2 regions of the Streptomyces sp. NPDC002602 genome follow, and region 2 is predicted to be linked to the other one. Evidence: predicted binding sites of a transcription regulator. Region 2 holds the regulator's gene; the other holds the start of a gene.
The links. Region 2 encodes HspR, which represses chaperone genes until heat shock. Its sites were predicted from a motif close to TTGAGNNNNNNNNNCTCAA; they were not measured.

Region 1 (15,539 bases), on a different contig from region 2:
GACCGCCGCCCGCCTCGGCGGGCCCGACCTGGTCGTCCTCGACGCCTCCGTCGCCCCCCACCGCGACGCCGACCGACGGATCCCGGGCGCCCGACCCTTCGACCTCGACGGCGCCCTGTCCGACCACACGACGGGGCTCCCGCACACGATGCCCGCGCCCGCCGACTTCGAGCGCGCGATGCGGGACCTCGGCCTCGACGACCGGGCCACGGTGGTCGTGTACGACGGCGCGGGCCTCCATTCGAGCGCCCGGGCATGGTGGATGCTGCGCGCCATGGGCTTCGACCGGGCCGCCGTCCTGGACGGCGGACTGCCCGCGTGGGAGGCCGCCGGACTGCCCGTGGAACACGCCCGGCCCGGATACGAGGGCCCCCGCGGCACCTTCACCGCCCGCCCCCGCGCCGGACTGCTGGTGGACGCCGCCGCCGTGACCGACGCCCTGGCCGACCCGGCCGCGGCCGTGCTGGACGCCCGCACCCGCGAACGCTTCGGCGGTACCGCCCCGGAGCCCCGCCCCGGCCTGCGCGGCGGACACATGCCGGGCGCCCTCAACCTGCCCTTCGGCGACCTCAAGGGCCCGGACGGACTGATGCGTCCCGCCGCGGAACTCCGCCGGCTCTTCGCGGAGTCGGCGGGCGGACGGGAACGCCTGTACCTCAGCTGCGGGTCGGGGGTGACCGCCTGTGTGCTCGCGCTGGGCGCCGAACTCGCCGGGTACCGGGACCTCGCGGTGTACGACGGCTCCTGGAGCGAGTGGGGCCTGCCGTCCAACCGGCCGGTGACGACCGGGGGTTAACCCCACCCGAGGCCCGGGTACCGGCCCCATCGCCCAGCGGACGGCGCCTCGACAGACTGGCGGCATGCCTTCCCACACCGCGCCCGCCGCCCGCCCCGGTGCACTCGCCCGGGCCTCCCGCCCCGCCCGCACCGCCGTCGCGGCCTGCGCCGTCGTCGGCGGACTCCTCCTCACCGGCTGCTCGTTGACCGCGCACGCCATGAAGACCGTGAGCGCCGACGCCACCGTCGCCGAAGCCGTCACCGCGGTCGAGATCAGGGGCGCCCGGCACGGTTCCATCGAGGTGACGCCGGGGAACGGCCCGGGCGTCGCCGTCCACCGCACCGTCCACTACCGGGGCGACACGGCGCCCCGGCCGCAGCAGCGCGTCTCCGGGGGCCTGCTCACCTTCGACAGCGGCTGCACCGGCAGTTGCTACGTCGACTACCGGCTGGAGGTGCCGGCCTCCGCGACGGTCAGGCTCGAAAGCAGCAGCGGACGCGTCACGGTGAGCGGGGTGGCCGCGGCCGACGTCGAGACCTCCTCGGGCGACGTGAGGGTGGAGCGCATCGCGGGCGTGCTGAAGGCCCGCACCTCCTCCGGCGACATCACCGGTTCGGCGCTGGCCGGCCCGGCGGCCGACGTCCGCTCCTCGTCCGGTGACGCCCGCCTGGCCTTCGCGACGTCCCCGAACTCGGTCGCCGCCGAGAGCGGCTCGGGCAACGTCACCCTGACGGTGCCGTCGGCGCCCTACCGGGTCGACGTCTCCACCACCTCGGGCGACCGCCGGGTCGCCCTGCCCACCGACCCGTCGGCCGGCGCCCGCCTCGCGGTGAAGACCACCTCGGGCGACGTCAGCGTCTCGGCGGCCTGACGGGTTGGGCGGGAGCGGCCACCAACTCGGCCTGTGTCAAAGCGACTTCGAGTGGACCCGGCTCACCGAGGGCTCGGCTCGGCAAGGAACGGGCGGCGAGCGTCTCGGGATGCTCCGGTCCGTGAATGCGCTCGAAGGCCGCAACCGCGCCACGGACGAGGGGGAGGGTCTGGCTCTGTTGATCGCTGACGATCAACGCAAAGCCATGGTTGAGTTCGGCGGCCAGGGTGATCGGGTGGGTGGGGCCGGCCACGCCGCGCCTTCAGCAGCGCAGGTCCGGTGACCGGGTCCGGCTCCGGGCCGACCGTGGACTCCAAAGCACTCAAACATTGGGGATGTCCGTCTTCGCTGCGATGAGCATGCTGCGTGGGATGACCACCAGACGCTCGTCCCGGCTGATGGAGACTCCGTCCGGCAGGCGGGCGCCAAGGGGAGTGGTGAGGTCGCGGCCGATCACGGCGATGTCGCCGTTCTCCAATTCCCAGATGTCCGGGCATTCCGGACCGCTATTCGTGGCACCCAACTCCAGGGCCGATTTCCCCAGACGCCTCTTGAAGTTCGTTTCCGGGTCTGCTTCCCATGGCCTGTTCATGATGCCCCCTCCACCGCACCGCCACGTCAAGGTAGCAGTGGCCGGCCGTCAAGTGTGGTGCGGTGTAGAGGGGTTGCCGTGATCGAGTGAAGAGCGCTCTGGGGGATGGCCCGTAAATGATCTTCGGGTCGGAATCGCGTCGACAGGTGGTCCGGCTGTTCATTCATCGGGCGAAGTCGTGTCCGTGTCCGTGTCGGCGGGCGAAGGGCCGTCCCGCGAGTGCGGCCGCGCTCCGAGTGGGGGTCGGCTCGAAAGGCCGGAACAGTGGCCGACCGACGGGCGCTGGAGGCGTGGATCGCCCATCGAGCGTCGGCGTGTGGCTCGACGCCCTTCACCCTTACGGGCTGCTTCGCCACCACCTCGGGACTTCTCGCCGAACGGACGGCGCCCCGAACCGGCCGGCCGATGGGCCGAAGGAGATCGCCCCCGCCCCTACGGGACTCGTCGGGGTGTTCGCCCCGGGCGAACGGCGGTGGGGGAACATCGGGGGGCTCATCGGCATTGAGTCGGGATAGCTCAACTTCACTGCCGGAGGGAAGATCATGGCTTCGACGTCCGTATCGCTCACCCTGCCCGTACTGCCGCTCGACGACGAGGTCGTACTGCCCGGGATGGTCGTCCCGCTGGACCTGTCCGACGCCGACGTGCGGGCTGCCGTGGAGGCCGCCCAGGCCGCCGCGGGCAGCGGGAAGCCCCGGGTGCTGCTCGTGCCGCGGATCGACGGACAGTACGCGGGCACCGGTGTGCTCGGGACCGTCGAGCAGGTGGGACGGCTCTCCGACGGGGACCCGGGCGCGCTCATCCGAGGGCGCGGACGCGTCCGCATCGGCGCCGGGACCACCGGGCCCGGGGCGGCGCTCTGGGTCGAGGGCGAGACCGTCGAGGAGTCGGTGCCCGAGCCGCTGCCCGGCGCCGTCACCGAGCTCGTCAAGGAGTACAAGGCCCTCGCCACCAGCTGGCTCAAGAAGCGCGGCGCCTGGCAGGTCGTGGACCGGGTGCAGCAGATCGAGGGGGTGTCGGCGCTCGCCGACAACTCCGGCTACTCGCCTTTCCTGACCCTGGCCCAGAAGGTGGAACTGCTGGAGACGGCCGACCCCGTCGCCCGGCTCCGGCTCGCCGTCAAGGCGCTGAGCGACCACCTGGCCGAGCAGGACGTCGCCGAGTCCATCGCCAAGGACGTCCAGGACGGCGTCGACAAGCAGCAGCGCGAGTTCCTGCTGCGGCGGCAGTTGGAGGCCGTGCGCAAGGAACTGCGCGAACTGAACGGCGAGAAGGACGGCGAGGAGTCCGACGACTACCGGGCCCGCGTCGAGGCCGCCGACCTGCCGGAGAAGGTACGGGAGGCCGCCCTCAAGGAAGTCGAGAAGCTGGAGCGCTCCAGCGACCAGTCGCCCGAGGGCTCCTGGATCCGCACCTGGCTCGACACCGTGCTGGAACTGCCGTGGAACGAACGCACCGAGGACGAGTACGACATCCGCGGCGCCCGGGCGGTCCTCGACGCCGAGCACGCCGGACTGAGCGACGTGAAGGACCGCATCACCGAGTACCTGGCGGTCCGCAAGCGGCGCTCCGAGCGCGGCATGGGTGTCATCGGCGGGCGGCGCGGCGGGGCCGTGCTGGCCCTCGTGGGCCCGCCCGGGGTCGGAAAGACCAGCCTCGGCGAGAGCGTCGCCCACGCGATGGGCCGCGAGTTCGTGCGCGTCGCGCTCGGCGGCGTACGCGACGAGGCCGAGATCCGCGGCCACCGGCGGACCTACGTCGGCGCCCTGCCCGGCCGGATCGTACGGGCGATCAAGGAGGCCGGCTCGATGAACCCGGTCGTCCTCCTGGACGAGATCGACAAGGTCGGGTCCGACTTCCGGGGCGACCCGGCCGCCGCCCTCCTGGAGGTCCTCGACCCCGCCCAGAACCACACCTTCCGGGACCACTACCTGGAGGTCGAACTGGACCTCAGCGACGTGGTCTTCCTGGCCACCGCCAACGTCCTGGAGGCGATCCCGGAAGCCCTCGCCGACCGCATGGAGCTGGTCCGCCTCGACGGCTACACCGAGGACGAGAAGGTCGTCATCGCCCGCGACCACCTGCTGCCCCGCCAGCTGGAGCGCGCCGGCCTCGGCGCCGACGAGGTGGTCCTTGAAGAGGACGCCCTGCGCAGGCTCGCCGGGGAGTACACCCGCGAGGCGGGCGTACGGACCCTGGAGCGCTCCCTCGCGCGGCTGCTGCGCAAGGTGGCCTCGCAGCACGAGCTGGGGGAACGGGAGCTGCCGTTCCACGTCGGCGCCGACGACCTGAGGGCGCTCATCGGGCGACCGCACCACGTCCCGGAGTCCGCGCAGGACCCGGCCGAGCGGCGGACCGCCGTCCCCGGCGTGGCCACCGGTCTCGCCGTGACCGGGGCCGGCGGCGACGTCCTCTACGTGGAGGCCTCCCTGGCCGACCCGGAGACCGGCGCCGCCGGGCTGACCCTGACCGGCCAACTGGGTGACGTGATGAAGGAGTCCGCGCAGATCGCGCTCAGCTTCCTGCGCTCGCACGGCGCGGAACTGGAACTGCCGGTCGCCGACCTGAAGGACCGGGGCGTGCACATCCACTTCCCGGCCGGCGCGGTCCCCAAGGACGGGCCGAGCGCGGGCATCACCATGACGACCGCGCTGGCCTCGCTGCTGTCGGGCCGCCAGGTCCGCACGGACGTCGCCATGACCGGCGAGGTCTCGCTGACCGGGCGGGTGCTGCCCATCGGCGGGGTCAAGCAGAAGCTGCTCGCCGCGCACCGGGCGGGCCTGACCACCGTGATCATCCCCAAGCGCAACGAGGCCGACCTGGACGACGTCCCGGCCGAGGTGCTGGAGGGGCTGGAGGTGCACCCGGTGACCGACGTCCGTCAGGTGCTGGAGCTGGCCCTCGTCGGGGCGGAGGTCACCGCCGGGGTGGCCGCCTGATCCGGCACACGGACGGCCCGGGGCCCCGCTTCGGCGGGGCCCCGGGCCGTCGGCGTACCCGCTGCGAAATACTGACCGGGCGGACACACACCGCGACGGGACCACCATCGACAGGAGCCGGACGTGCACGGGAGCGAAGACCAGGAGTTCCTTGCCCTGGAGCGGGAGCTGTCCGTCTTCCTCCGGCGGGCTCGGGCCTCCTCCGGCGAGATGGCCCGCGCACTCCACCCGGAGCTGGAGCCGGCCGCGTACGGGTTGCTGGTGCGGCTGGAGGCGGCGGGGCGCCAGCGGGCCACGGAACTGGCCGCGTACTTCGGGGTCGGCAAGGCCACGATGAGCCGCCAATTGCGGGCACTGGAGGTGCTGGGGCTGGTGGCCCGCGAGCCGGACCCGGCCGACGGCCGGGCCTTCCTGGTCGGGCTCACGGAGGAGGGGCGGGCGCGCTTCCTGCGGGTGCGGGGAGCGCGGCGCGAGCAGTACATGCGCAAGCTCGCCGACTGGGACCGCGGGGAGGTCGCGGAACTCGCGCGGCTGCTCAACCAGTTGAACCAGGGCGCGGACTCGGAGTAACCGGGCGCGCCCGCGACGCCTCGCGGCCGGGCCCTCGCGGCCGGGCCCTCACGGCCCAGCCGGCCACTCGCACTCCCGCCCCCGCCGCCGTACGCGCCCCGCGCCACGCTGCCCGCGTCCCGCGCCAGGCTCCCGCCGCTTTCGCCCCGCCGGCCCCCCCGTCACAGCTCCGCGTACACCGCGGACGCGTCGTCGTGGCGCTTGTGGCGGCCCGGCGGGCGGGCCGGGTCGCACTCCAGGGCGCGCACGCGGGCGATCAGCCCCTGCGCGCCCTCCTCGCGGAGCACTCCGAGGCAGGCCGCCCAGTCACCCTGCCCGAAGGTGTCCGTCCAACGGCTCGCGCCGTCCGTGAGGGCGGCCAGGGCCAGCACCTCGGAGCGCGGGGTCCGACCGGTGACCGCGCGGCCCGCCACCTCCGGATCGGCCGCCGCCGTGAAGAACCCGCCCTCGACATTGCGCAGCGCGTCCGCGGCGGCCACCGACCGCAGTGCCTCGCGCGGCACCCGGTCCAGTCGGTCGTCGAGGACGGCGCCGACCTCACCGCCCCGGGTCTGGACCAGCAGGACGGAGTCCGACAGCACGAGGTGCTCCACGGTCGTCCCGTCCCAACGCGCCACGACCACCGTCGCCTGAGGCGTCCGCACGTGAGAAAGGTCACAGGTGCCCCGGTGGGCCGCGGCGGTGCTCTCGACGGACGCCGCCAGGATCCGGTCCAGCGGCATGTCCCTCCGCGATCCGGACAGTTCGGTCAATCGCCCGCCGAGGCGGGCCACGAACCAGGGCACACCGTGCACGCACCCGTCGTCCCCGCGCGGCGGGGTCACCCCGTCGAGTGCCACCACGACACCGCCGCCGGACGTGGGCATCGCGGCCGACAGCCAGTCCTCATTGGGGCGTTCCGGGTTGCCGGGGGCCGTCGCCAGGTCGATGCGCATACGGACATTCTGCCCGCAGGGGTGTCGGCGGCCCGCTCCGGACGGACATGCGTCGAACCCCGGCTCAAGGAAGGTCCGTACCAACGAACGGGGGGTGTGGCGGGCGGCGCCGGGCCGCACCGGCGGTGCGGGCGCGCATCTTGCCAAAGCGCGCCGCCAACTTTCAACCACCCGCCCACGGCCGGGCCCTGACGGGCGGCGCCCGAGTTGGTCGCCCACTGTTCCTTGATGTTCACTCCTTCGAGTGGCCGGGTGGGCGATGTACGGCTCTCTTCCCAACACACTGCAATGGTCTGAGGCGGTACGAGGGGGCAGGGAGCGTTTACTTGTTGACCGGCCGTTACCTCGGCCACACGAGTAGACGAGCACGAGCACACGTACAGGATTGCGAGCACCGGTGCAGAAGAAGCGGTCTCGGAAGAACGGCACCGCCAGCGCCGACGGCCTCGCCATCGCAGGACGTCGCGTCCGCGTGCGCCGCAGGCTGGTGATCGGTGTGGCCGTCGCCGGCCTCACGGTCCTGGTGGCCGGCGCACCCGCCGTCGTCTCCGCGACGAGAGAACTGAACGACTCCCAGCGGCTGGTCACGCTCGCCGAGCAGACCCGTGCGGCCCTCACCCTGGCGCACCTGATCGGCGACGAACGCGACGCCGTCATCGAGTACGTCGCCAAGGGACGCCCCGCCTCCGGCAAGAGCGCCGTCCAGGAGCGCACCGCGCGCACGGACCGGCAGCTCGAGGAGGTCCGCGCGGAGGCCGACGAGGACCTCTCCGTCGCCCTCGGCCGGATCGGAGCCGTCCGCAGCGAGGCGCTCGAAGGCAAGGGCGGCGCCCTCGCCGCGCACCAGGCGTACGCCGGCGTCATCGCCGACCTCATGGCACCGGGCGACCGGCTCGTCGAACTGACCCCGCCCCGCGCGGAGGCCGCCCTGGTCACCACCCGGCCGCTGGCCCCCCTCGGACAGGCCGTGGAACAGGCCGGCGCCACCCGCGGCCTGCTGCTCGCGGCCCTGGCCGTCCCGCGCACCGAACAGGCCGTGAGCCTGGCGCCCGTCGACGAACTCACCGTCGCCGCCCAGCGCTCCCGGGTCCGCGAACAGGCCGCCCTCGACGACTTCTCGCGGACCGCGCGACCCGACGTACGGGAGACGCTCGCCGCCACCGTCACCGGCCCCGAGGTCAAGACCGCCGAGGAGTACCTCAAGCGGCTCACCGACCGGCCGACCCTGAACTCGACCGACCGCAAGGTCGACCGCGCCGCCGTGGGCGCCGCGCTCACCGCCCGCGTCGACCGGATGCAGTCGGTCGAATCCACGCTGGCGAGCCGACGGGCCACCGCCCTCGCGACCCTGCGCGACGACGACGTGACCCGCCTCGAACTGCTGATCGCCTTCGTGGGCGTGCTGTTCCTGTTCGTGGTCGGCTTCTCCACGGCCGTCGCCCGCTCCCTGACCCGGCCCCTCTCGGTGCTCCGCCGGGGCGCCCAACGGCTGGCGACCCCGGAGGGCTCCGTCGAGCCGGTGCGCTTCACCGGCCGCAACGACGAGTTCGCCGAGGTCGTCCGCCACCTGAACGCGGTGCGGGACCAGACGGTCTCCCTGCACACCCGGATCGCCGGACTCGACGCCGACCGGCGCCGCCTCATCGGACGCAACGAGGCGCTGACCGCCGGCCGCGAGGCCCTGGACGCCGAGCTCAGGGAGCTGCGGGCCGGGCTCGAAGAGCACCGCCGCGTCATGTCGACGACGTCGGTGTCCCTGTCCCTGCGCACCCTGGGTCTCGTGGAGCGCCAACTGGCGGTCATCGAGGAGCTGGAGTCGGAGGAGCAGGACCCGGACCGGCTCGCGACCCTGTTCAAGCTCGACCACCTCGCGACGGTGATGCGCCGTCACAACGAGAACCTGCTGGTCCTCGCCGGCCAGGAACACGGCCACGGGCAGGCCCTGCCGGTGCCGCTGGTCGACGTGATGCGGGCCGCCGTCAGCGAGATCGAGCGGTACGAGCGCGTCGACCTCGCGGCGATGCCCTCGTACACGCAGGTCGCCGGGCACGCCGCCGACGACATCTCGCACGTCCTCGCGGAACTGCTGGAGAACGCGACGACCTTCTCGCCGCCGGACGTCAAGGTGAAGGTGTCCGGCCGGCTGCTCGACACCGGCGAAGTGGTGCTGTCCGTGCTGGACCAGGGCATCGGCGTCACCGAGGACCGGATGGCGACCCTCAACGCCCGACTGGCCACCCCCGAGGCGTACGACGAGGAACCCGAGTCGGAGCACGGCCTGGGACTCGGCCTGTACGTGGCCGGCCGGCTCGCCGCCCGGCACGGTGTCACCGCCGAACTGCGGGCGCCCCGACACGGCGGGACCGAGGCCCTCGTGGTCGTCCCGGCGACGCTGCTGCCGACCACGCCGCCCGCCTCGCCGGTGCACTCCGTCGTCGCGCCCGGCGTGTCCGGGCTGCGCCTGCCCGGGGCTGTCGCCGAGGCGAACGAGAACACGCTGATGTCCCAGCGGACGCCCCCGGCGGCGGACCCGGTCGTGGAGGCCTCGGCCGAGCCCGCGCGCGAACCGGCGGCCGAACCGGCCCGGGATCCGGGGATCGCCGCCGACCTGGCCGCCGCGTTCGGCGACCCGGTCGTCGCCACGACCACGCCGGCGGACGCGGAGTCCGGCCGGACGCGGCAGGACACGCGGCAGGACACGCAGCAGGAGACGAAGCTGGGGGCGGACCAGGGGCCGGACCCGGTTCCGGAACCGGTTCCGGAACCGCTCTCGGACCCGGAGGCCGAGCCGCTCGCCGAGACCGAGGCCGCCTTCGACGCGGAGTTCGAGGCCGAGTTCGAGGCCCGCGCGGACTCCGAGCCGCTTCCGACCGCCGACCAGGTGTTCACCGTCCCCGCGCCGGAGACGCAGGAGCCGTCGTCCGCCGAAGAACCGGCCGCGAGCGACGCCCCGGACGAGCCGAGCGACCCGGGCGACGCCACGGACGACGCCACGGGCGAGACCGCGGACGACGCACCGGACGATGCACCGGACGAGGCCGCCGACGCGATCGACGCCCCGGCAGCCGTCCCGGATCCGCAGCCCGTGCTGTCCGCCGACGAGGAACTCCTCGCCCGCGTGGTGTCGGAGGCCGACGCCGAGGCCTTCGTGGCCCCGGACGCGCAGGCGCCCCCGGCCGAGCGGGACTTCACGGTGCCGGCCCCCGCGGCCGAGGCGCCGGCGGTCGCGGATCCCGAGCAGGGGCTGCCCCGCCGGACACGGCCCGACGCGGCACCGGGACTGCCCGTGCGGCCCGTCGCCGCCGAGGCGCCCGATCCGCACCGGCGGGCCGAGGCCGAGGACCACTGGGTCCCGCGCCAGGCCGGCCACCCCGAAGACGTCCTGACCGACAAGGGACTCCCCAAACGGACCCCGCGCAACGTGGCCACCGGAGGTCGCCCCGCCGACGCGCGCCCCGAACCGCGCCGGGTGGACGCCGACGAACTGCGCCGCAGGCTCGGCGGTTTCTACCAGGGGACCCAGGACGGCAGACGCGTCGTCGAGGCCGAGCTCGCGCAGGACCGCGGGCAGGACCGCGGGCAGGACCGGGGACAGACCGACCAGGGGGACACCGCACAGGAGGCACGCACATGACCGCGCCCAGTACGTACGGACTGAGCACCCAGGCCCGCAACCTGCAGTGGCTGCTGACCGACCTGGTCAAGGAGGTCCCCGGCGTCAACTCCGTCGCCGTCGTCTCCTCGGACGGGCTCCTGCTGCTCTCCTCCGAGCCGCCGGCGCAGTCCCCGCAGGACCGGCCCAAGGGCCCCCGAGGGGCCTCGGCCGACCTCGCCACCATCGTGTCCGGGCTCGGCAGCCTGACCACGGGCGCCGCCTCCCTCATGGACGGCGGCTCCGTGAAACAGACCATGGTGGCGATGGAGCACGGTTCCGTCTTCGTCATGGTCATCAGCGACGGCTCGCTGCTCGGCGTGCACGCCACGCCCGACTGCGACATGAGCGTCGTGGCCTACCACATGGCCCTGTTCGTCGGCCGCGCCGGCCACGTACTGACCCCCGAAGTCCGCAGCGAGCTGCGCCAGTCGATGGAGAACACCCCGTGAGGAGCCCGGCCTCCGACCGGCTGCCGATACGCGGCGCCGACCGTCGCCCCGCCCGCGTCCGCCCGTACTCGCTGACGGGCGGCCGGACCCGGTTCACGCAGGTCCTGCTGGTGGAGACCTTCGTCGCCGCCCTCGACACCGGTCCGGTCGCGACGCCCGACCGGATGCCCGAGATGCCCGCCATAGTCGAGGTGTGCCGCCGCATGCGGACGATCGCCGAGATAGCGGCGCTCCTGAAACTGCCGCTCGGCGTGGTCCGGGTCCTGGTCAGCGACCTCGCCGACCAGGGCCGGATACGCGTCTACGGCACGGGACACGGCACCGGCCGTCCCGAACGCGCACTGCTCGAAAGGGTGCTCAGTGGTCTTCGCCGTCTCTGACCGTCACATCGACGTCCCCCCTGACGACGAGCCCGCCCAGGCCTGGCAGTACGACCGCTCGCGGGCGCCCGTCGCCGTCAAGGTGCTGGTCGCGGGTGGATTCGGCGTCGGGAAGACCACCTTCGTGTCCTCCCTCTCCGAGATCACCCCGCTGCGCACCGAGGCGGTGATGACGCAGGCCGGTGCGGCCACCGACGACCTGTCCGGAACCCCGGACAAGAGCACCACCACCGTCGCGATGGACTTCGGCCGCGTCACGCTCGCCGACGACCTCGTCCTGTACGTGTACGGCACCCCGGGCCAGGAACGGTTCTGGTTCATGTGGGACGACCTGGTGCGCGGGGCCATCGGCGGCCTGGTGCTGGCCGACACCCGCCGGCTGCGCGACGCCTTCCCGGCCCTCGACTACTTCGAGAGCTGTGGCCTGCCGTACGCCGTCGCCGTCAACCACTTCGAGGGCTCCGCCTCCTACGAGGAGGAGGACGTGCGCGAGGCGCTCACCGTCCCGCCCCACGTACCCGTGGTGATCATGGACGCCCGGCGGCGGGCGACCGTCGTCGAATCGCTGCTGGCCCTGGTGGGTCACGCCCTCGACGCCACCCCCGAATAGATCCACCAGGTCAGGCGGCCTGACAGACCCGAATCGAGAACGTGATGCGCAAGATACTCGTCGTGGGAGCCGGTCAGTCCGGTCTTCAGCTCGCCCTCGGACTCCAGTCCAAGGGGTACGAGGTCACCCTGATGTCCAACCGGACGGCGGACGAGATCCGCACCGGACGGGTCATGTCCACGCAGTGCATGTTCGACACGGCGCTCCAGCACGAGCGGGACCTCCAGCTCGACTTCTGGGCGCGGCAGGCACCCACGATCAAGGGCCTGGGCGTCTCGGTCGCCGCCCCGGACGGCGGCCGGGCCGTCGACTGGCTCGGCCGGCTCAAGGGGGACGCGCAGTCCGTCGACCAGCGCGTGAAGATGGCCGGCTGGCTGGACGCCTTCGTGCAGCGCGGCGGGCAGTTGGTCGTCCACGGGGCGTCCGTCGCCGACCTGGACTACTTCTCCCGCGCCTACGACCTGGTCCTGGTCGCCGCCGGCAAGGGCGAGCTGGTGTCGATGTTCGAGCGGGACGCGGCGCGTTCCCCCTACGACGCGCCGCAGCGCGCGCTCGCGGTCAGCTACGTCCACGGCCTGGGGCCCCGCCCCGAGCACCCGGAGACGGAAGCCGTGCGCTGCAACCTGGTGCCGGGCGTCGGCGAGCTGTTCGTCATGCCGACCCTCACCACGTCGGGCCGCGCGGACATCCTGTTCTGGGAAGGCGTCCCGGGCGGCCCGATCGACGCGTTCAAGGGCACGACGGACCCCTCCGCGCACCTGGCGCTGACGCTGGAGCTCATGGAGAAGTTCACGCCCTGGGAGTACGCGCGGGCCACGAAGGTGGAGCTGACCGACGCGGGCGCGACCCTCGCCGGCCGGTACGCGCCGGTGGTCCGCAACCCGATCGGCCGGCTGCCCGGCGGCGGGCTGGTGCTGGGCGTGGCGGACGTGGTGGTCGCGAACGACCCGATCACCGGGCAGGGTTCCAACTCGGCGGCCAAGTGCGCGGCCTCGTACCTCTCGTCGATCCTCATGCACGGCGACAAGCCGTTCGACGAGGCGTGGATGAAGGCCACGTTCGACAAGTTCTGGTTCACGACCGGCAAGCCGGTCACCCAGTGGACCAACGCCATGCTGGGGGTCCCGCCGGAGCACGTGCTGAACCTGATCGGTGCGGCCGGGCAGCTCCAGCCGGTGGCGGATCGATTCGCCAACGGCTTCGACAACCCGGCCGACTTCGACGCGTACTTCTACGACCCCGAGGACGCGGCCGACTACCTGGCCGAGGTCACGGCCACCGTGGCGGCGGCCTCCGCGACGGCGGGGGCCTCCTCCGCCGAATAGCCGGTGTCGTCCCCCGCCGAGGCCGACTCGGGCAGTCGCGGCGGGGTGTACGAGGCGAGCGGCGCCCCTCCCGCGTCCGGCCGGACGGCCCCGAGGACCGGATTCGCGGCGATCGGCGACACCTTGACGGTGGTTCCCGGCCGGGGTGCCTGGATCACCTTCCCGTCCCCGATGTACAGGGCCACGTGCGTGGCGGTGGGGAAGTACACCACCAGATCGCCCGGCCGGAGCCGGTCCAGGGGAACCCGGGGCAGCCGGGCCCACTGGTCCTGGCTGGTCCGGGGGATCGCCCGCCCGGCGTGCTCCCAGGCCCGGGAGGTCAGCCCGGAGCAGTCGAAGGACCCCGGCCCCTCCGCGCCCCAGACGTACGGCTTCCCGATCTGCGCGGCCGCGTACGTGAGGGCCTCCCCGCCGGCGGCCGTCGGCGTACGGGCGCTCACGGCCCCCGGAGCACCGAGCCGGCCCGAATCCACCAGCTTCCGCTGTGCTTCGGCGGTGTCCGCAGCCTCGCGGCCGTCGAGCTGCGCCAGTTGTTCCGCGCTCAGCGAGGCCAACAGCCGCTCGACCTCCTTGAGCCGGCCCGTCACCTCGTCCCGCTGCTTCTTCTGCTCGGCGGTCAGCGCCCGCTGGGCGTCGAGGGCCTTGCGGGCCGCACCGGCCAGCGTCCCGGCCCGCTGCTCGCCCCGCTCCAGCCGGGCCAGCACACCGGCCGTCCTGGCCCCCTCGTGCGCGGCGAGCCGGCGCTGGTCGGCCGCGCTCTGGAAGTCCCCGAGGAGCAGCATGCGGACGTACGGGGGGACGCCGGCGCGGGAGCCCTGGTACTGCTCCCGGGCCAACCGGCCGGCGATGGCCCGCTCGGTCAGGAGCGCGGCCCTTGCGTGGGAGAGCTCGGTGGTGGAGCGGCGTTCCTCGTCCTGGCGGGCCTTGAGGGCGACCTCGGTGGAGTTGTGGGCCTCGGCGGCCTGTTCGGCCTTCTGGTACAGGCCTTGGAGGCGGGTGAGCAGGACGCCGACGGGCTCGGCGGCCGGGGCGGCCGGCAGCGGTTCGGCGCGGGCGAGGGGCGGGGGGCCGGCCGTCATGAGGACGGCGGCGGCCACACAGGCGGCACGGAGCAGTCGAATTGTCATGTAATCACCTCCGGGGCGGCCGATGGTGCCACGCCCGGTATGACGAATCCTCCACGCGGGGCCGGCGGCGGGGACCCGGCCACCCGTCCGGCCCCACGCCGAAGCCCCTCTGCCCCTGATCCGGGTCCCGCCCCGAGCCCGCGGCCCCGGTTCACGATCCGTCAGGAACCGAGCAGGCGGGCCTTGGCCGTACTGAACTCCTCCGGGGTCAGCAACCCCTCGCGGGCGAGGCCGGCCAGTTGCGCCAGCTCCCGCACGAGCCCCTCGCCCGGGCCGGTCGACCCGTGCGGGGTCGGATCCGCCGAGGCGGCCGTGCCGGTGTCGGTCTCGGTGTCGGCACCGGTGTCGGTGTCGGTGGCGGCGTCGATGTCCGTGTCCGTGTCGGTTTCCGTGTCCGGGCCGGTGTACCGCGCGGCCGGCGAGACGGGGTCCGGGGGCCGCGCGGCGTTCCGCCCGGGGTCCGGGGTGCCCGAGGCCCGCGCCAGGAGGCCGCGGAGCAACGGTCGGCCCGGCGGCCGGTCGGCCCGGGCCGGCGAGGCCGCCACGGGTCTGATGAACATCAGGCCACCACCCCCACCCGCTCGGCCGGGATCCGGACCGACCCCACGATCCGCCCGCCCGCCGCCCGTACCGCCACGGCCGCGTCCTCGGCCCACACGTGCTCGACGACCAGCAGGAGCGCGCAACTGCCGAGTTCCAGGAGCTCCGCCGCCTCGCGGACGTCCTCCGGGCCGATCAGCCGGGTCGCCTCCCGGTGCGCCAGCAGGCCCGCCAGCTCCACGAACTCGTCGAACTCGGACGCCATGACCTCCCCGGACGCCGTCCGCGTGGCCACGAGACCGTCGATCAGCCGCACCACCCCGGCCTTGCGGAGCCCCATCACGGCCTCGACGGCCGGGACGCGCAACTGTTCCTCCGGAAAGGCCAGGACGATGAACTCCACAGGACCCATGGGGCGAGACTCCCGATTCCGATGGTTCCGACGGTTTGTGACGACTCTTCGGCACTCTATGACATAAACGGACATACGCCCCGTGCCCTTGCTACGTTTCCCCGTATGACCGCTCTGACGGCGAAGGTTGCGGAGCCCGCCCCGCCCCCACCCCGCAGCGACCGCGCCGCCAAGCGTCGCGGCGTCGAGCTCGCGCTGCTCATCGGGGCGGTCCTGATCTCCGTACTCGGTCACCTCCACGTCGGCCACGCGTCCACCGGCCGGCTCCCCGAGGGCTCCTCGCACTACGCGGCGGGACTCTTCGGCGCCGCCCTGCTCGCGCACCTCGCCGTCCGCTTCGGCGCCCCCCACGCCGA
Region 2 (15,539 bases):
CTCGGGGACGGCGGCGCGGGCGGCGAGGACGAAACCCCAGTCCTGCGGGGGCCCGGCTCCGCCGCCGAGGGTCCGGTCGGGTCCGGCGGCGAAGCCGGTGAGGCGGCCGCCCGCGCTGTAGGGGGCGGTCCGCAGGCCGGCGGCGCGCAGGGTGGTCTCGACGGTCCAGTAGGTGCGTGGCCGACCGGCGAGCGGCCCCGCGTGCACGGCGATCCTGCCGCCGGGGCGCAGGGCCCGCACCGCCAGCCCGTAGAACTCCTGCGAGTACAGCTTCGTGCTGGGGGTGATGCCGGGGTCGGGGAGGTCGGAGACGATCACGTCGAAGCGGTCCCGGCCGCCCCGACCGCGCAGCCAGCGGAACGCGTCCTGCGTGACGACGCCGAGCCGGGGGTCCGCGTACGCCCGCGCGTTGAGCCGCGAGAGCATCGGGTCGGTGCGGGCGAGCCGGACCACTCCCGGGTCGAGTTCGACGACGGTGACGGAGGCGACGTCCGGGTAGCGCAGGACCTCGCGGGCGGCGAGCCCGTCGCCACCGCCGAGGACGAGGACCCGGGTGTGCGGGCCGGTCATCGCGGGGTGCACGAGTGCCTCGTGGTAGCGGTACTCGTCGTAGCCGCTGACCCGCAGCCGCCCGTCGAGGTACAGGTCGAGGGAGCGCGGGGATCCGGTGCGCGGCCCGGTGAGCACGAGTTCCTGCACCCCCGTCTGGACGGCGACCCGCACTTCTCCGCCGTAGACGGCGCGCCGCGCGACCCGCTCGAAGTCGTCGGCGAGGACGGTCGCGGAGGCGAGGACGGCCACGACGGTCACGTTCGCGCCGATCAGCAGCCAGCGGGAGCGTCGGCTGAGGTCGTGGCGGAACAGCCACAGCACGAGTCCGCCGCCGGCGAGCGTGTTGACGGTGCCGGTGAGCAGGGCGCCGGTGAGCTGGCCGAGCAGCGGCAGCAGCAGGAACGGGAAGGCGAGCCCGCCGACCAGGGCGCCCACGTAGTCGGCGGCGAACAGGTCGGCGACGGCGCCGCCCGCGTCCTGTCTGCGGATGCGCTGGATCAGGACCATGAGCAGCGGGATCTCCGCGCCGATGAGCACCCCGATGGTGAAGGAGAACGCGACGAGCGCGGGTCTGGACTCGCCCAGCCAGGCGAAGCTCGCGTACAGGGCCATGGCGGAGAGCCCGCCGATCAGCGCGAGCGCGGCTTCGATGGCGCCGAAGCCGAAGGCGGGCCGGCGCCTGAGCCGTTTGGCGAGGAGCGAGCCGACGCCCATGGCGAAGACCATGACGGACAGCACGATCGACGCCTGGGTGACGGAGTCGCCGATCAGGTAGGAGCCGAGGGCGAGCAGCTCCAGTTCGTACACGAGCCCGCAGGCGGCGCATACGAACACGGTGGCCAGGACGAGGAGCCGGCCGGTCCGGGGCCGTACGGGCAGGGCGGCCGGACGGGTCGCCACGCCCCGTGACTCCGGAGCCGGCAACACCCGGCGCGGGACGGAACGGTCGATCATGAAGCGAACCGTACGTCACCGCCCACTCGCACCCTGTCACCCACATGGGTGCAAGTGGCTTACCGATCCCCCCAGTTGGCGTAACCCGGGCGCAACCACCGGCGCCACAAGGGCCGGTGGGTCGCGGGCCACGAACGCCCTCGACCGACAGGACCCGACAGGAACCGGCAGGACCGACAGACCCCGCAGACCCGGCAGGACGACGGACCCGGCAGGACGACGGACCTCGACGGAGCCCGACCGGGACGACCTACAGCAGCGCGGCCGTCGCCTCGGGGGCGCTCCCGGTCGGCGACCCGGCCCGCATGCCCACCCGGGTACGCGTGGCCACCAACTGCCCTTCCTGCGGGTACGCGTGCCAGGTCCGCCAGCGGACCTGGCCCTCGTGCCGCTGTGCGAGCAGGGCGGTGAACGCGTGCGGGCTTCCCGGGAAGGTTCCGGCGAGTCCGTTCGGGTGATCCGCGACCAGTGCGAGCAGTTCCTGCGCCCGCCCGGCGAACGAGCCGCGCGACAGGGTCTCCACGCGGGCGGCGAACTCGTACTCCCAGTCGCCGACCCGCTTGGCCACGCCGAGCGGCAACGGTGTGCTGCTGCCGGGCATGCAGGCGACGGTCTCCGAACAGAGCACCTCGCCCTCCTCCAAGAGGACCTGGTGGGAGGCCCCGAGCAGGCGCAACTCCACGTTCGCCCCGTCGAGCCGGAGGTTCAGTACGGCCAAGGCGGGCAGCCGCTCCCGACCCAGGGCCCAGGCGAGATCGGCGGCACGCGTGTCGGTATAGGTGGTCTGGAGGGTCGTGAGCATGAGTCGGCTCCGCAAACGCGCGAGGGAGAGGTGGCCGGGGCCCGCCAGCGGTGGTCAACGGGTGGGGGGACACCGGCACGGGTCCACAGGAAGTCCAGGGAGGTCCGAGGACTGGTCTACTCAACCGAGGGAATCATGAAAGGCACGGCACTCACAGCGTTTTTACCCAACTTGACGGGGTTTACATCCCCCCGGGGGCTACACAGTTCACGTGTTCAACAACGTGCCCCCCGTACGCCGTAACAAGCGACCGAACAAGGAGACGCCCGAGGGAAGTTGTCCCCGCTGGGCGTCTCTTTTACTCGGGTCCGGCTCCGGCCGTGTTCGTCAACTGGACCCGCAGCCCCCGCCCCCGCAGGACGAACCGCAGGAAGAGGAGGACGAGCCGCAGGAGGACGACGAACCACAGGAGGATCCGGTCGAACACCCACCAGAGGATCCTCCCCCGGCCCAGTGGCTTCCGCCACTTCGGCGGCGGGCCGAGCCGCCCGCCTTGACGACCGCCCTGACGATCCCCACGACCACGAGCGTGAACACGCCCACTGCGACGAGCACTGTGATCAGCACCATCTCCGGCCCCTCTCTGACACCCCGGTCCCCCGGGGTCCGGGATCCCCGCGTCCTGTGTGCCGGGGAGATTCCCTCAGGCCATCGGCGCCAAAGCACACTTGAGCAACTCCAGAGGTTGCCCGCAGGATGGCCGTCATGAGCGCACCCGCGGCCGGCAGCCGCCCCTTCCTCAACCGCAACCTGGCGGTCTTCGGCACCACGATCTTCGCGGAGATGTCGGCGCTGGCCGCCCGCACCGGATCGATCAACCTCGGTCAGGGCTTTCCCGACACCGACGGTCCCGCCGAGATCGCCGAGGCGGCCGTGCGCGCGATCCGGGACGGCAAGGGGAACCAGTACCCGCCCGGCCCCGGTGTCCCGGAGCTGCGCACCGCCATCGCCCACCACCAGGAGCGGTTCCACGGACTCGCGTTCGACCCCGACACGGAGGTTCTCGTGACGGCGGGCGCGACGGAGGCCATCGCGGCCTCCCTGCTGGCGCTGTTGGAGCCGGGAGACGAGGTCATCGCCCTGGAGCCGTACTACGACTCCTACGCCGCCTGCATCGCCATGGCGGGGGCGGTCCGCGTACCGCTGACCCTGCGCGCGCCGTACTTCCGTCTCGACGTGGACGCACTGCGGGCCGCCGTCACCCCGCGCACGCGCCTGCTGCTGCTGAACACCCCGCACAACCCGACGGGCACGGTGCTGACCCCGGGGGAACTGGCGGCCGTCGCGGAACTCGCGATCGAGCGGGACCTGCTCGTCGTCACCGACGAGGTCTACGAGCACCTGGTGTTCGAGGGCGCCCACGTGCCGCTGGCCTCGCTGCCCGGCATGCGCGAGCGCACGGTGACCATCTCGTCGGCCGGCAAGACGTTCTCGTTCACCGGTTGGAAGGTCGGCTGGGTCACCGCCCCGCCCGCCCTGACGGCGGCGGTCCGCTCCGCGAAGCAGTTCCTGACGTACGTCGCCTCAGGCCCGTTCCAGTACGCGATCGCGGAGGCCCTGGCGCTTCCGGACTCCTACTACGACACGTTCCGCGCGGACCTCGCCGCCAAGCGCGACATCCTCGCGGACGGCCTGACGGCGGCCGGCTTCGAGGTCTACCGGCCCCAGGGCACCTACTTCATCACAACCGACATCAGCCCCCTCGGGGAGAAGGACGGGCTCGCCTTCTGCCGCGCCCTGCCCGAGCGCTGCGGTGTGGTCGCCATCCCCAACCAGGTCTTCTACGACGACCGCGCCGCCGGTGCCACCCAGGTCCGCTGGGCGTTCTGCAAGCGGGAGGACGTCCTGCGCGACGCCGTCGACCGCCTCGGGCGCCTGTAGGACCCCCGTCGCGGCCCTCCCCGGGGGAACGCGAGAGCCCGGGCGCGCCGGGGTCGTGGGGACCTCCGGTGTCGTCCGGGCTCTCGTGCGGCCTCGGGGCGTACCTGCTCCCCGGGGCGCGCGTGGCGCTGTGCGAGGCGACTAGTTGCTGTCGTCGCCCTTGTCTTCCCCACCCTCGGCGGAGTCGACGTCCTTCTCGAGGCCGAGCTGCTCGACGAGCCACTTGTCGAACTCGATCGAGGCGCGGACCCAGCTGACCGTGGAGGACACGAAGTGCTCCAGGCTGACGCCGGTGCCGATCAGCATCTGCGCCTCACCGATCAGGCGGACCGAGCCGTCGTCGTGCGTGTGGCTGTAGACCTTGGGCCACAGGGTGCGACGGTTCCAGTCGTCGATCGTCTCCAGGAGCTGCGGCTTGTCCTCGATGTCGTGCGGGCGGTCGTAGAAGGTCCGCACCGAGAAGACCTGCTGCTCGTCCTCGCCGCGGAACATGAAGTACGTGCGGAACTCCTCCCACGGCGCCGCGAGGTCACCCTCGTCGTCGACGACGTACTTGAGCTCCATCTGTTCCAGCAGCTGCTTGACCAGATCCTGGTCGGGGACGACGGGGCCCGCCGGTCCTGTGGCCTGCGGATCGGGCTGCTGCCCTCCGAAGTTCGGAATCGAGGCCGGGTCGATGCTCACCGTGTACTTCCCTTCGTGCGGATGAACCACATCCTCCACCATCGGTCCCACCCCGTGTCCAGCCCCGCACGCCCGATCCGCTCCGGGCGGACACGAGTAGGACTCAGGTAAGGGGGACGCGTCCCCACACGACCCGGCGCGAGGCCGTTCGTGGTGGGGGCGGCGGGGGCACGGGGCCTTCGGCCCCCACCGCCCAGGGTACGACCGGCGGGGCCGCCTGGGCGGGTGGGCTCGAAGGAGACGGCCTAGAGGACCTTGCCGACCAGCAGGTCTTCCCCGGCCACGGCCACCCGTACGGTGTCGCCGTCCCTGACCTCGCCGGACAGGATCTCCTTCGCGAGGCGGTCCCCGATGGCCGTCTGGATCAGCCGGCGCAGGGGTCGGGCGCCGTACGCCGGGTCGTTGCCCTTGTCCGCCAGCCAGGCCAGCGCCTCGGGGGTGACGTCCAGGGTGAGGCGGCGGGCGGCGAGCCGCTTGGCGAGGCGGTCGATCTGGAGCTGCGCGATGTGGGCCAGCTCGTCCCTGCTCAGGGCCGAGAAGACCACCAGGTCGTCGAGACGGTTGAGGAACTCCGGCTTGAAGGAGGCCCGGACCACGTCCAGGACCCGCGCCTTCTTGTCCTCCTCGGAGGTCGCCGGGTCGACCAGGAACTGGCTGCCCAGGTTGGACGTCAGGACCAGGATCGCGTTGCGGAAGTCCACGGTGCGGCCCTGGCCGTCCGTGAGGCGGCCGTCGTCGAGGACCTGGAGCAGGACGTCGAAGACCTCGGGGTGCGCCTTCTCCACCTCGTCGAGCAGGACGACGCTGTACGGGCGGCGCCGGACGGCCTCGGTGAGCTGGCCGCCCTCCTCGTACCCGACGTAGCCGGGTGGGGCGCCGACCAGACGGGCCACGCTGTGCTTCTCGCCGTACTCCGACATGTCGATGCGGACCATGGCCCGCTCGTCGTCGAAGAGGAAGTCCGCGAGCGCCTTGGCCAGCTCCGTCTTGCCGACGCCCGTCGGGCCCAGGAAGAGGAACGAGCCGGTCGGGCGGTCGGGGTCGGCGATGCCGGCGCGGGTGCGGCGCACCGCGTCGGAGACGGCCCGTACGGCCTCGGACTGGCCGATCAGGCGGCGGCCCAGTTCCTCCTCCATGCGCAGGAGCTTCTGGGTCTCGCCCTCCAGGAGCCGGCCGGCGGGGATGCCGGTCCAGGCGCCCACCACGTCCGCGATGTCGTCGGGGCCGACCTCGTCCTTGACCATGCTGTCCTTGGAGGTCCCCGCCTTGGTGGCCTCTTCCTCGGCCTCGGTGGCCTCCGCCAGCTCGCGCTCCAGCGTCGGGATCTCCCCGTAGAGCAACTGGGAGGCGGTGTCGAAGTCGCCGTCGCGCTGGGCGCGCTCGGCCTGCCCGCGCAGGTCGTCGAGGCGTTCCTTGAGTTCGCCGACGCGGTTGAGGGACTGCTTCTCCTTCTCCCAGCGGGCGGTGAGGCCCCGCAGGTCCTCCTCCTTGTCGGCGAGGTCCTTGCGGATCTTCTCCAGCCGTTCGAGGGAGGCCGGGTCGGACTCGTTCTTCAGTGCCAGTTCCTCCATGCGCAGCCGGTCCACGGAGCGCTGGAGCTCGTCGATCTCCAGCGGGGAGGAGTCGATCTCCATGCGGAGCCGGGACGCGGCCTCGTCGACGAGGTCGATGGCCTTGTCGGGCAGGAAGCGGGAGGTGATGTACCGGTCGGAGAGGGTGGCCGCCGCGACCAGGGCGCTGTCGTTGATGACCACCTTGTGGTGGGCCTCGTAGCGGCCCTTGAGCCCGCGCAGGATCGCGATGGTGTCCTCGACGGTCGGCTCCGCCACCAGCACCTGCTGGAAGCGGCGCTCCAGCGCCGGGTCCTTCTCGATCCGCTCGCGGTACTCGTCGAGGGTGGTCGCGCCGACCATGCGCAGCTCGCCGCGGGCCAGCATGGGCTTGAGCATGTTGCCCGCGTCCATGGCGGAGTCCCCGCCGGCGCCCGCGCCGACGACGGTGTGGAGCTCGTCGATGAAGGTGATGATCTGGCCGTCGCTGGACTTGATCTCCGCGAGGACCGTCTTCAGCCGCTCCTCGAACTCGCCGCGGTACTTGGCGCCCGCGACCATCGCGCCGAGGTCGAGGGAGACCAGCCGCTTGTTCTTCAGCGATTCGGGGACGTCGCCCTTGACGATGCGCTGGGCGAGGCCCTCGACGACGGCGGTCTTGCCGACGCCGGGCTCGCCGATGAGGACCGGGTTGTTCTTGGTGCGGCGCGACAGGACCTGGACGACCCGCCGGATCTCCTGGTCGCGGCCGATGACCGGGTCGAGCTTGCCCTCGCGGGCCGCCGCCGTGAAATCGGTGCCGAACTTCTCCAGGGCCTTGTACTGGCCCTCGGGGTCGGGGCTGGTCACCCGGCGTCCTCCTCGTGCTTCCTCGAATGCGGCCAACAGCTTCCTGGCCGTCGCGCCCTGGGTGGAAAGGAGCTCGCCGGCCGCGCCGCCCTTGGCGGCGAGGGCGATGAGCAGGTGTTCGGTGGAAAGGTAGTCGTCTCCGAGCTTCCCGGCCGTCTCGTCGGCGTCGGCGAGTACGGCGAGCAGCTCGCGGGTGGGCTGCGGGGGTGCGACGGTGGAACCCGTGACCCTGGGCAGGGCGGCCAGCAGGCGTTCCGCGCCGGCGCGGACCTCGACCTGGTCGGCGTCGGCCGCGGCGAGCAGGTCGGTGACGTTCTCGTTGTCCTCGCCGGCGAGCAGGGCCAGCAGCAGGTGCGCGGGGGTCAGATCCGGGTGGCCGTCCTTGACGGCCCTGTGGGTGGCGGCGTTCAGCGCGTCCCGGCTCTTGTTGGTCAGCTCGGCTTCCACTGCGGCTACTCCTCTCCGTCGCGATACAGGGGCATGACACGTATAGCGTGCATAAAGTTGAGTCTATTCCACTCAAGGCCGTGTGTGGCGCGGCATCTCGTACTCTTCGGGCCATGCCTGGTTCGAAGACACCCCAAGACGTACTCAACCCGACGCCGGAGTACCTCGCCTTCTGGCGGGAGCGGCACGTCTGCACCCTGACCACCCCGCGGCCCGACGGCAGCCCGCACGTGGTACCGGTCGGCGTGACGTACGACCCCGAGGCGGGGCTGGCCCGGGTGATCAGCAACCGGCACAGCAAGAAGATCCGCAACGTCCTGGCGGCCCCGGACGCGACGGCGCGGGTCGCGGTCTGCCAGATGGAGGGCCGGCGCTGGGCCACCCTGGAGGGCCGCGCGGTGATCCGCACGGACGAGGCCTCGGTGGCGGAGGCGGTGGCGCGCTACGCGGAGCGCTACGGGCGGACGCCCTCGCCGAACCCGGACCGGGTGGTCATGGAGATCACCCTGGACCGCGCGATGGGGCGCGGCTGACGCCCGGGCCGACACGGGCGCGGGCGCGGCCGGGCACCGGCGCGTGCGCGGCGGCTGGCGTGAGGTCGGACGCGGCGGCTGACGTCGCGTGCGCGGCGGCTGACGTGGGGACGGACGCGAAACTGACCGATTTGTTTGTCCGGTTCAACCACTGGACGCGGACAGCACAACGGCGCCATCGTGGTCAGGTCCACGATGGCGCCGTTGTGTGGGGGTAGTGCCTGAGCGATCTGCAACGACGGGGGAATCGCTTCAGGCACTTCGGGGGGTGGCGGCGGTGATGTCGGGTTCGAAGAGTTGGTGGTCCCGCTGGTCGAGATTGACGAAAACCATGCCGTACCGCACTTCGCAGCGGACGGGCTGCGGTGCGCCCCGGGGGCGGCGCAGACAGCGGTAGGCGCGGACGTCTTCGTCCTCCTCGCGCGCGACGACGATCGGCTGGCCGAACAGGGTGACCATCAACGAATCGCCGGCGTGGGGGATCGCGGTGGCGAGGTCGATGAACTGCCACCCGGACCGGTACGCCGAAGCCATCTCGCGTCGGAAGTCTCGGTCGTCGGGGGTCATCAGACGGCCATCGCAGGCAGAGCGGTCCGGCCCGAGTCCGACGCGCCGGAGGGCGCGCTGGTCCAGCCGCTGTCAGACGAGCCCGAGGGGGCACTGGTCCAGCCGGAGTCACCGACCTGGATCCGGGTCCACCCGCTGTCCGCCTTGCCGGACGGACCGTTGGTCCAGCCCGAGTCGACGGCCGGCAGCACGGTCCAGCCAGAGTCCGCCTTGCGGGTCGGGCCGTTGGTCCAGCCGGAGTCACCGGCCGGCAGCACGGTCCAGCCGCTGTCCGCCTTGCCGGTCGGACCGTTGGTCCAGCCGGAGTCACCGGCCGGCAGCACGGTCCAGCCGCTGTCCGCCTTGCCCACCGGCGCGCCGGTCCAACCACTGTTGCCGGTCAGAGCGGTGCCCCCCGCGTCGCTTTCGACGGCACCGACTACCCCAAAGACCGCAACAGCGGAGAAACCAACGGCAAGCGCCGAGCGAAGCATTCTCTTATACATGGTCGGCTTCGTCCTCACTTGATGGAATCCTCTCCCCCGCCACACAGACGATGGCTCATTCAGGCACGTCAATGCCACAGGGACGATGCATCATGTTCTTGCATGTTCAGGACCCTGGGGGGTGGAGATTTGCCCAAAAGTGCGACAAACCCGACTCATCCCCACTCCGTCACGTCCCTGTGCCCCGAGGGAACGCGGCTGTACACGGCTGCGCTCAGCGCCGGCCGGATCGCCCGGAGCGAGGTTCAGCAGGCCCCCTGCCTGCTTGAATTCTCCCTGGTGCAGCCTGACCCGGATGACGCGAACCAGCTCCGCCCGGTTCCCCCGTCCGTCGCACTGGCGCAACGGCTGCATCCGATTGAACGCGAGATCCAGGACAGACGACGTACGGCTGTAGATCTCACCGATGCTTTCGAGCCGTTTCTGACCATCAGTGCGCAGAACCCGGCGAACACCCACGCCATCACCGTCCTGGAGGGTTTCGAGCGGATCAACGCCGCGTTGGACCTGGCGACGGCCGAATGCCACACGGAGATGCTGACCATCCAGCCGGGCGGTGCGCGGCCCTCCCTGGCCCTCACACAGGCCCTGGAACGGGACGCCCCGCTGATCGACCGGGGCATCAGCATCAGGACGCTGTACCAGCACACCGCGCGGCACAGCCAGGGCACGCTGGCGTACGTGGACCGGATCTCCGCGGGGAAGGTGGAGATCCGCACGCTGGAGGAGCTCATCGAGCGACTCATCGTCTTCGACCGCACGGTGGCCTTCATCCCGGTCAGCGACGACCGGAAGGTGGCGCTGGAGCTGCGGCACCCGGGGCTCGTCGACTACCTCATCAAGGTGTTCGAGCAGCTCTGGCGGCGTGCCGTGCCCCTGAGCGAGGAAGTCACCTACACCCACATGCACGACGGCATCACCGGCGTGCAGCGATCCATCGCGCAACTCCTGGTCGAGGGGCACGTGGACGAGGCCATAGCCCGCCGGCTGGGAATGAACGTACGAACCTGCCGTGCGCACATCGCCCGGCTGGCCACGGCCCTGGGCAGCGGCAGCCGGGCGCAGCTCGGCTTCCTGATCGCCCAGTCCGGCATCCTGCACAGCTCGGCCCCGCACCTCCCGGAGGACGAGGCCGACCACGGCGGCCACGCCAACCACCTGTAGCGACGCGGAAGGCCCCGCCCGGAGATCCGGGCGGGGCCTTCGCGCGCTGAACGGCGGTGTCGCGTGCCGGTGTCGGGCGGCGTCAGTCCATCGGGCGCTTGGGGCGCCAGACGACCAGGGCGCTGCCCGGCTGCGGCGGCTGGTACGGGACCAGGTCGCGCCGGTACGAGGCGTGCACCTGGGCCTCGCGGGCCTGGAGCGCGGCGGCCGCGCCGTCCACGGCCGTGGACAGTTCGGCCACGCGCTGTTGGAGGGCGGCGACCTGGTTCTCCAGTTCGATGATCCGCTTGATGCCGGCCAGGTTGATGCCCTCGTCCTGGGACAGCGCCTGCACCGTGCGGAGCAGCTCGATGTCCCTGGCCGAATATCGACGTCCGCGGCCGGCCGTCCGGTCCGGGGAGACCAGACCGAGACGGTCGTACTGACGCAGGGTCTGCGGATGCAGTCCCGAGAGCTGAGCGGCCACCGAAATCACGTAGACCGGGGTCTCATCAGTGAGCTGATAAGCCCCGCCCAACCGGGACTGTCTGCGGCGGCCGTCCATGTCATGCTCCCTTCGCGGACTCGAACAGCGCGGCGCGCGGGTCCTGCGACTCCGTCGCGTCGCGGAACATCTCCAGGGCTTCACGGGCCTTGTCGGACAGCTCCGAGGGCACCTCGACCTCCACCGTCACGAGCAGGTCGCCGCGGGTGCCGTCCTTGCGGACCGCGCCCTTGCCGCGGGCCCGCATCGTACGCCCGTTCGGGGTACCGGGGGGAAGCTTCAGGGTCACCGGGGGGCCGCCCAGGGTCGGGACCTTGATGTCGGCGCCCAGGGCGGCCTCGGCGAACGTCACCGGGACGGTCACCGTGAGGTTGTCGTCCCGCCGGCCGAACACCGGGTGCCCGTCGACGTGGACGACGACGTACAGGTCGCCGCCCGGGCCGCCGCGCTCGCCCGGGGCCCCCTTGCCGCGCAGTCGGATCCGCTGGCCGTCGGAGACGCCCGCCGGGATCCGGACCTGCATGGTCCGGGAACTGCGGGCCCGTCCGCTGCCCTTGCAGATGTCACAGGGGGTCTCGGCGATCAGACCGCGCCCCTTGCAGTCGGCGCAGGGGTCGGTCAGGGAGAAACCGCCACCGCTGCCCCGCGAGACCTGACCGGTGCCGACGCAGGTCGGGCACACCCGAGGGGTGCCGTTCTTGTCGCCGGTACCGGAGCAGGCCTTGCAGGGCGACTGCGAGGACATCCGGAGCGGGACGGTCGCGCCGTCCACGGCCTCCGTGAACGACAGCGTGACCTCGGACTCGATGTCCTGGCCGCGTCGCGGCTGGGTACGGGGTCCCGTACCCGGGCCGGCGCCACCGCGGTTGAACAGGCCGCCGAAGACGTCGCCCAGGCCGCCGCCGAAGCCGCCCGCCGCGCCGCCACCGCCCTGCGGCTGGCCTCCGAAGAGGTCGCCGAGGTCGAAGTTGAACGAGCCGCCGCCCCCGCCCGGACCGGGGCGGAAGCCCCCGTTGCCGAACAGGGCGCGGGCCTCGTCGTACTCCTTGCGCTTCTTGGCGTCACCGAGGATGTCGTTCGCCTCGGAGATCTCCTTGAAGCGCTCCTCGGCCGAGGCGTCGCCCTTGTTGGCGTCCGGGTGGAACTCGCGGGCGAGCTTCCGGTACGCCTTCTTGATCTCGGCCTCGGTGGCGTCCTTCGGGACACCGAGGACCTTGTAGTAGTCCTTCTCGACGAAGTCCTTCGTGCTCATCCCCGGTGGCCCTCCTCTCGTGCGGCTACATGGTGGACGTCAGCCCTTGTCGGGGGCATCCGCGTCCTTGTCAGACGGCGTGTCGCCGTCCGCGGACTCGGACTTGGCGGCCGGGGCCGCCCCGGGCTGGGGCTCGGCCACCGCGACCCGCGCGGGGCGGATCGTGCGCTCGCCGATCCGGTAACCCGGCTGCAGGATCGCCACGCAGGTGTCCTCGGTGACATCCGGCGCGTACGAGTGCATCAGGGCCTCGTGGATCGTCGGGTCGAAGGGCTCGCCCTCCTTGCCGAACTGCTGCAGCCCCATCTTGGCGGCGGCGGTCTCCAGCGATTCGGCCACCGACTTGAAGCCGCCGACCAGTTCGCCATGCTCCCGTGCCCGGCCGATGTCGTCCAGGGTCGGGAGGAGTTCCGTCAGGAGGGACGCGACCGCGATCTCCTTGACGGCGATCCGGTCCCGCTCCACCCGGCGGCGGTAGTTCTGGTACTCGGCCTGGAGCCGCTGGAGGTCCGCGGTGCGCTCACCGAGCGCGGTACGGGCCTGGTCCAGCTGCGCCAGGAGGGCCGTTTCCTGGCCGACGGCCTGAGTGTCCGAGTCCCCGGCCGGGGCCGCCTTCTCCTCCGGGGAGGAGTCGGCGGCCTTCGGCTCGGCGGCGGCGTCGTCCGCGTCGGCGCCGGTGGGGACTTCAGGCTTCTCGTCGAAACCCGGGGTCTCCTCCGACATCAGGCAGCGCCACCCTTCGGCTTCTCGTCGTCCACGATCTCGGCGTCGACGACGTCGTCGTCGGCCTTGGCCTGGTCGGCGTCACCGGTCGGCGCGCCACCGGCCTGCGCGTCGGCGTAGATGGCCTGGCCGAGCTTCTGGCTGACCGCGGCGAGCTTCTCGGTCGCGGTGCGGATCTCCGCGGCGTCCTCGCCCTTGAGCTTTTCCTTCAGCTCGGTGACGGAGGCCTCGACCTCGGCCTTGACGTCGGCCGGGACCTTGTCCTCGTTGTCCTTGACGAACTTCTCCGTCTGGTAGACGAGCTGCTCGCCCTGGTTGCGGGACTCGGCCGCCTCCTTGCGACGCAGGTCCTCGTCCGCGTACTGCTCCGCCTCCTGGCGCATGCGGTCGACCTCGTCCTTGCCGAGCGAGGAGCCGCCGGTGACGGTCATCTTCTGCTCCTTGCCCGTGCCAAGGTCCTTGGCCGTGACGTGCATGATGCCGTTCGCGTCGATGTCGAAGGAGACCTCGATCTGCGGGACGCCACGCGGGGCCGGCGGCAGGCCGGTCAGCTCGAACATGCCGAGCTTCTTGTTGTACGCCGCGATCTCGCGCTCGCCCTGGTAGACCTGGATCTGCACGGACGGCTGGTTGTCCTCGGCCGTCGTGAAGATCTCGGACCGCTTGGTCGGGATCGTGGTGTTGCGCTCGATGAGCTTGGTCATGATGCCGCCCTTGGTTTCGATACCGAGGGACAGCGGGGTCACGTCGAGGAGCAGGACGTCCTTGACCTCACCCTTGAGCACGCCCGCCTGGAGGGTCGCGCCGATGGCGACGACCTCGTCCGGGTTGACGCCCTTGTTGGCGTCCTGACCGCCGGTGAGCTCCTTGACGAGCTCGGCGACGGCCGGCATGCGGGTGGAGCCGCCGACCAGGACCACGTGGTCGATCTCGGACAGGTTGATGCCCGCGTCCTTGATGACGTTGTGGAACGGGGTCTTGCAGCGGTCCAGCAGGTCCGCGGTCAGCTGCTGGAACTGCGAGCGCGTGAGCTTCTCGTCCAGGTGCAGCGGGCCCTCGGCGGACGCCGTGATGTACGGCAGGTTGATCGTGGTCTCCGTGGAGGAGGACAGCTCGATCTTCGCCTTCTCGGCGGCCTCGCGCAGACGCTGGAGCGCCATCTTGTCCTTGGACAGGTCGACGCCGTGGCCGTTCTGGAACTGCTTCACCAGGTAGTCGACGACGCGCTGGTCCCAGTCGTCGCCACCGAGGTGGTTGTCACCGTTGGTGGCCTTGACCTCGACGACACCGTCGCCGATCTCGAGGAGCGACACGTCGAAGGTGCCGCCACCGAGGTCGAAGACGAGAATGGTCTGGTCGTCCTTGTCGAGACCGTAGGCCAGGGCGGCGGCCGTCGGCTCGTTGACGATGCGCAGGACGTTCAGACCCGCGATCTCGCCGGCTTCCTTCGTCGCCTGACGCTCGGAGTCGTTGAAGTAGGCCGGGACGGTGATGACCGCGTCCGTGACCTTCTCGCCCAGGTACGCCTCGGCGTCGCGCTTCAGCTTCTGCAGGATGAAGGCGCTCATCTGCTGCGGGTTGAAGTCCTTGCCATCCAGGTTGATCTTCCAGTCAGTGCCCATGTGGCGCTTGACGGAACGGATGGTCCGGTCCACGTTCGTGACCGCCTGGCGCTTGGCCACCTCTCCGACGAGGACCTCACCGTTCTTGGCGAAGGCGACGACGGACGGCGTGGTCCTGGCGCCCTCGGCGTTGGTGATGACGGTGGGCTCGCCGCCTTCCAGAACGCTGACGACGGAGTTAGTGGTGCCCAGGTCGATGCCGACCGCACGTGCCATTTCGATTCCTCCAGCTGACTTGAGTGGAACAGGCTCAACCATGCACCATCGTCCGCGCCGACGTCAACAGAGCTGAGTCGAGGGCGCTCAACTTTTATCCCGCCCTTACGCTCATCAGGGCCGCGACACGCCGCCGGGGCCCGCCCCGTCCGCCACACAGCCGAGCGGGCGACCCTCCGGCCGCCACCCCGCGCGGCATCCGGGGGCCGCCGAACGCGTGGGGCACCGTGCCCCCATGCGCTCGCAACCACCCCCGCCGCGCCCACCCCGGACGTTCCGCCTGCCCACCCTGCCGAAGCCGAACCCGACCGCCCCACCGGACCCGCCGAACCCGACCGCCCCGCCGAACCCGACGGCCCCGCCGAGGCCCCGCCCGACCGCCCTCACCCGCCCCGACCTGTCCGCCAAGCGGGTGCTCGACCTCGTCGGCGCGCTGATCCTGCTCGGGGTGTTCGCCCTGCCGCTGCTCGCCGCCGCGGGGCTGCTGTACGCGGGCCGGCGCGGGGTCCTCGTACGGGAACCCGCGCTCGGGCGGGGCGGTCGGGAGTTTCGGACCTGGCGGCTGCGGACGCGGGACACCGGTCGGCCGGGCGTGGCGGTGGAGCGATGCGGCCTGGACGCACTGCCGCAACTGCTGAACGTGCTGCGGGGCGAGATGTCACTGGTCGGGCCGCGCCCCGAGGCGGGCACCGACCGGCCCGAGCGGCTCTTCGTACGCCCCGGAATGACCGGATTGTGGCAAGTCAGCGCGCGCTCCGACCTCCCCTGGGAGGA

Region 1: the regulator HspR is predicted to act here: its motif matches at 2,743-2,761, upstream of lon (endopeptidase La).

The regions. Positions count from the first base shown of each region.
Region 1 is NZ_JBIAQX010000003.1:105,883-121,421, reverse strand. Features, by position in the region: gene ACFYW3_RS09840 (sulfurtransferase) at 1-796, shown strand, start outside; gene ACFYW3_RS09835 (DUF4097 domain-containing protein) at 861-1,649, shown strand; gene ACFYW3_RS09830 (hypothetical protein) at 1,771-1,932, shown strand; gene ACFYW3_RS09825 (hypothetical protein) at 1,972-2,241, opposite strand; gene lon (endopeptidase La) at 2,784-5,180, shown strand; gene ACFYW3_RS09815 (MarR family winged helix-turn-helix transcriptional regulator) at 5,304-5,750, shown strand; gene ACFYW3_RS09810 (hypothetical protein) at 5,912-6,685, opposite strand; gene ACFYW3_RS09805 (nitrate- and nitrite sensing domain-containing protein) at 7,083-10,319, shown strand; gene ACFYW3_RS09800 (roadblock/LC7 domain-containing protein) at 10,316-10,789, shown strand; gene ACFYW3_RS09795 (DUF742 domain-containing protein) at 10,786-11,169, shown strand; gene ACFYW3_RS09790 (ATP/GTP-binding protein) at 11,150-11,779, shown strand; gene ACFYW3_RS09785 (styrene monooxygenase/indole monooxygenase family protein) at 11,824-13,104, shown strand; gene ACFYW3_RS09780 (NlpC/P60 family protein) at 13,035-14,231, opposite strand; gene ACFYW3_RS09775 (SHOCT domain-containing protein) at 14,393-14,791, opposite strand; gene ACFYW3_RS09770 (DUF6325 family protein) at 14,791-15,183, opposite strand; gene ACFYW3_RS09765 (FtsW/RodA/SpoVE family cell cycle protein) at 15,289-15,539, shown strand, end outside.
Region 2 is NZ_JBIAQX010000011.1:19,058-34,596, reverse strand. Features, by position in the region: gene ACFYW3_RS25600 (polyamine aminopropyltransferase) at 1-1,506, opposite strand, end outside; gene ACFYW3_RS25595 (DUF2617 family protein) at 1,757-2,308, opposite strand; gene ACFYW3_RS25590 (hypothetical protein) at 2,607-2,735, opposite strand; gene ACFYW3_RS25585 (pyridoxal phosphate-dependent aminotransferase) at 3,005-4,189, shown strand; gene ACFYW3_RS25580 (YbjN domain-containing protein) at 4,331-4,873, opposite strand; gene clpB (ATP-dependent chaperone ClpB) at 5,119-7,719, opposite strand; gene ACFYW3_RS25570 (pyridoxamine 5'-phosphate oxidase family protein) at 7,833-8,252, shown strand; gene ACFYW3_RS25565 ((2Fe-2S)-binding protein) at 8,505-8,819, opposite strand; gene ACFYW3_RS25560 (hypothetical protein) at 8,819-9,169, opposite strand; gene ACFYW3_RS25555 (helix-turn-helix transcriptional regulator) at 9,407-10,468, shown strand; gene ACFYW3_RS25550 (heat shock protein transcriptional repressor HspR) at 10,551-11,012, opposite strand; gene dnaJ (molecular chaperone DnaJ) at 11,014-12,204, opposite strand; gene grpE (nucleotide exchange factor GrpE) at 12,244-12,927, opposite strand; gene dnaK (molecular chaperone DnaK) at 12,927-14,765, opposite strand; gene ACFYW3_RS25530 (sugar transferase) at 15,001-15,539, shown strand, end outside.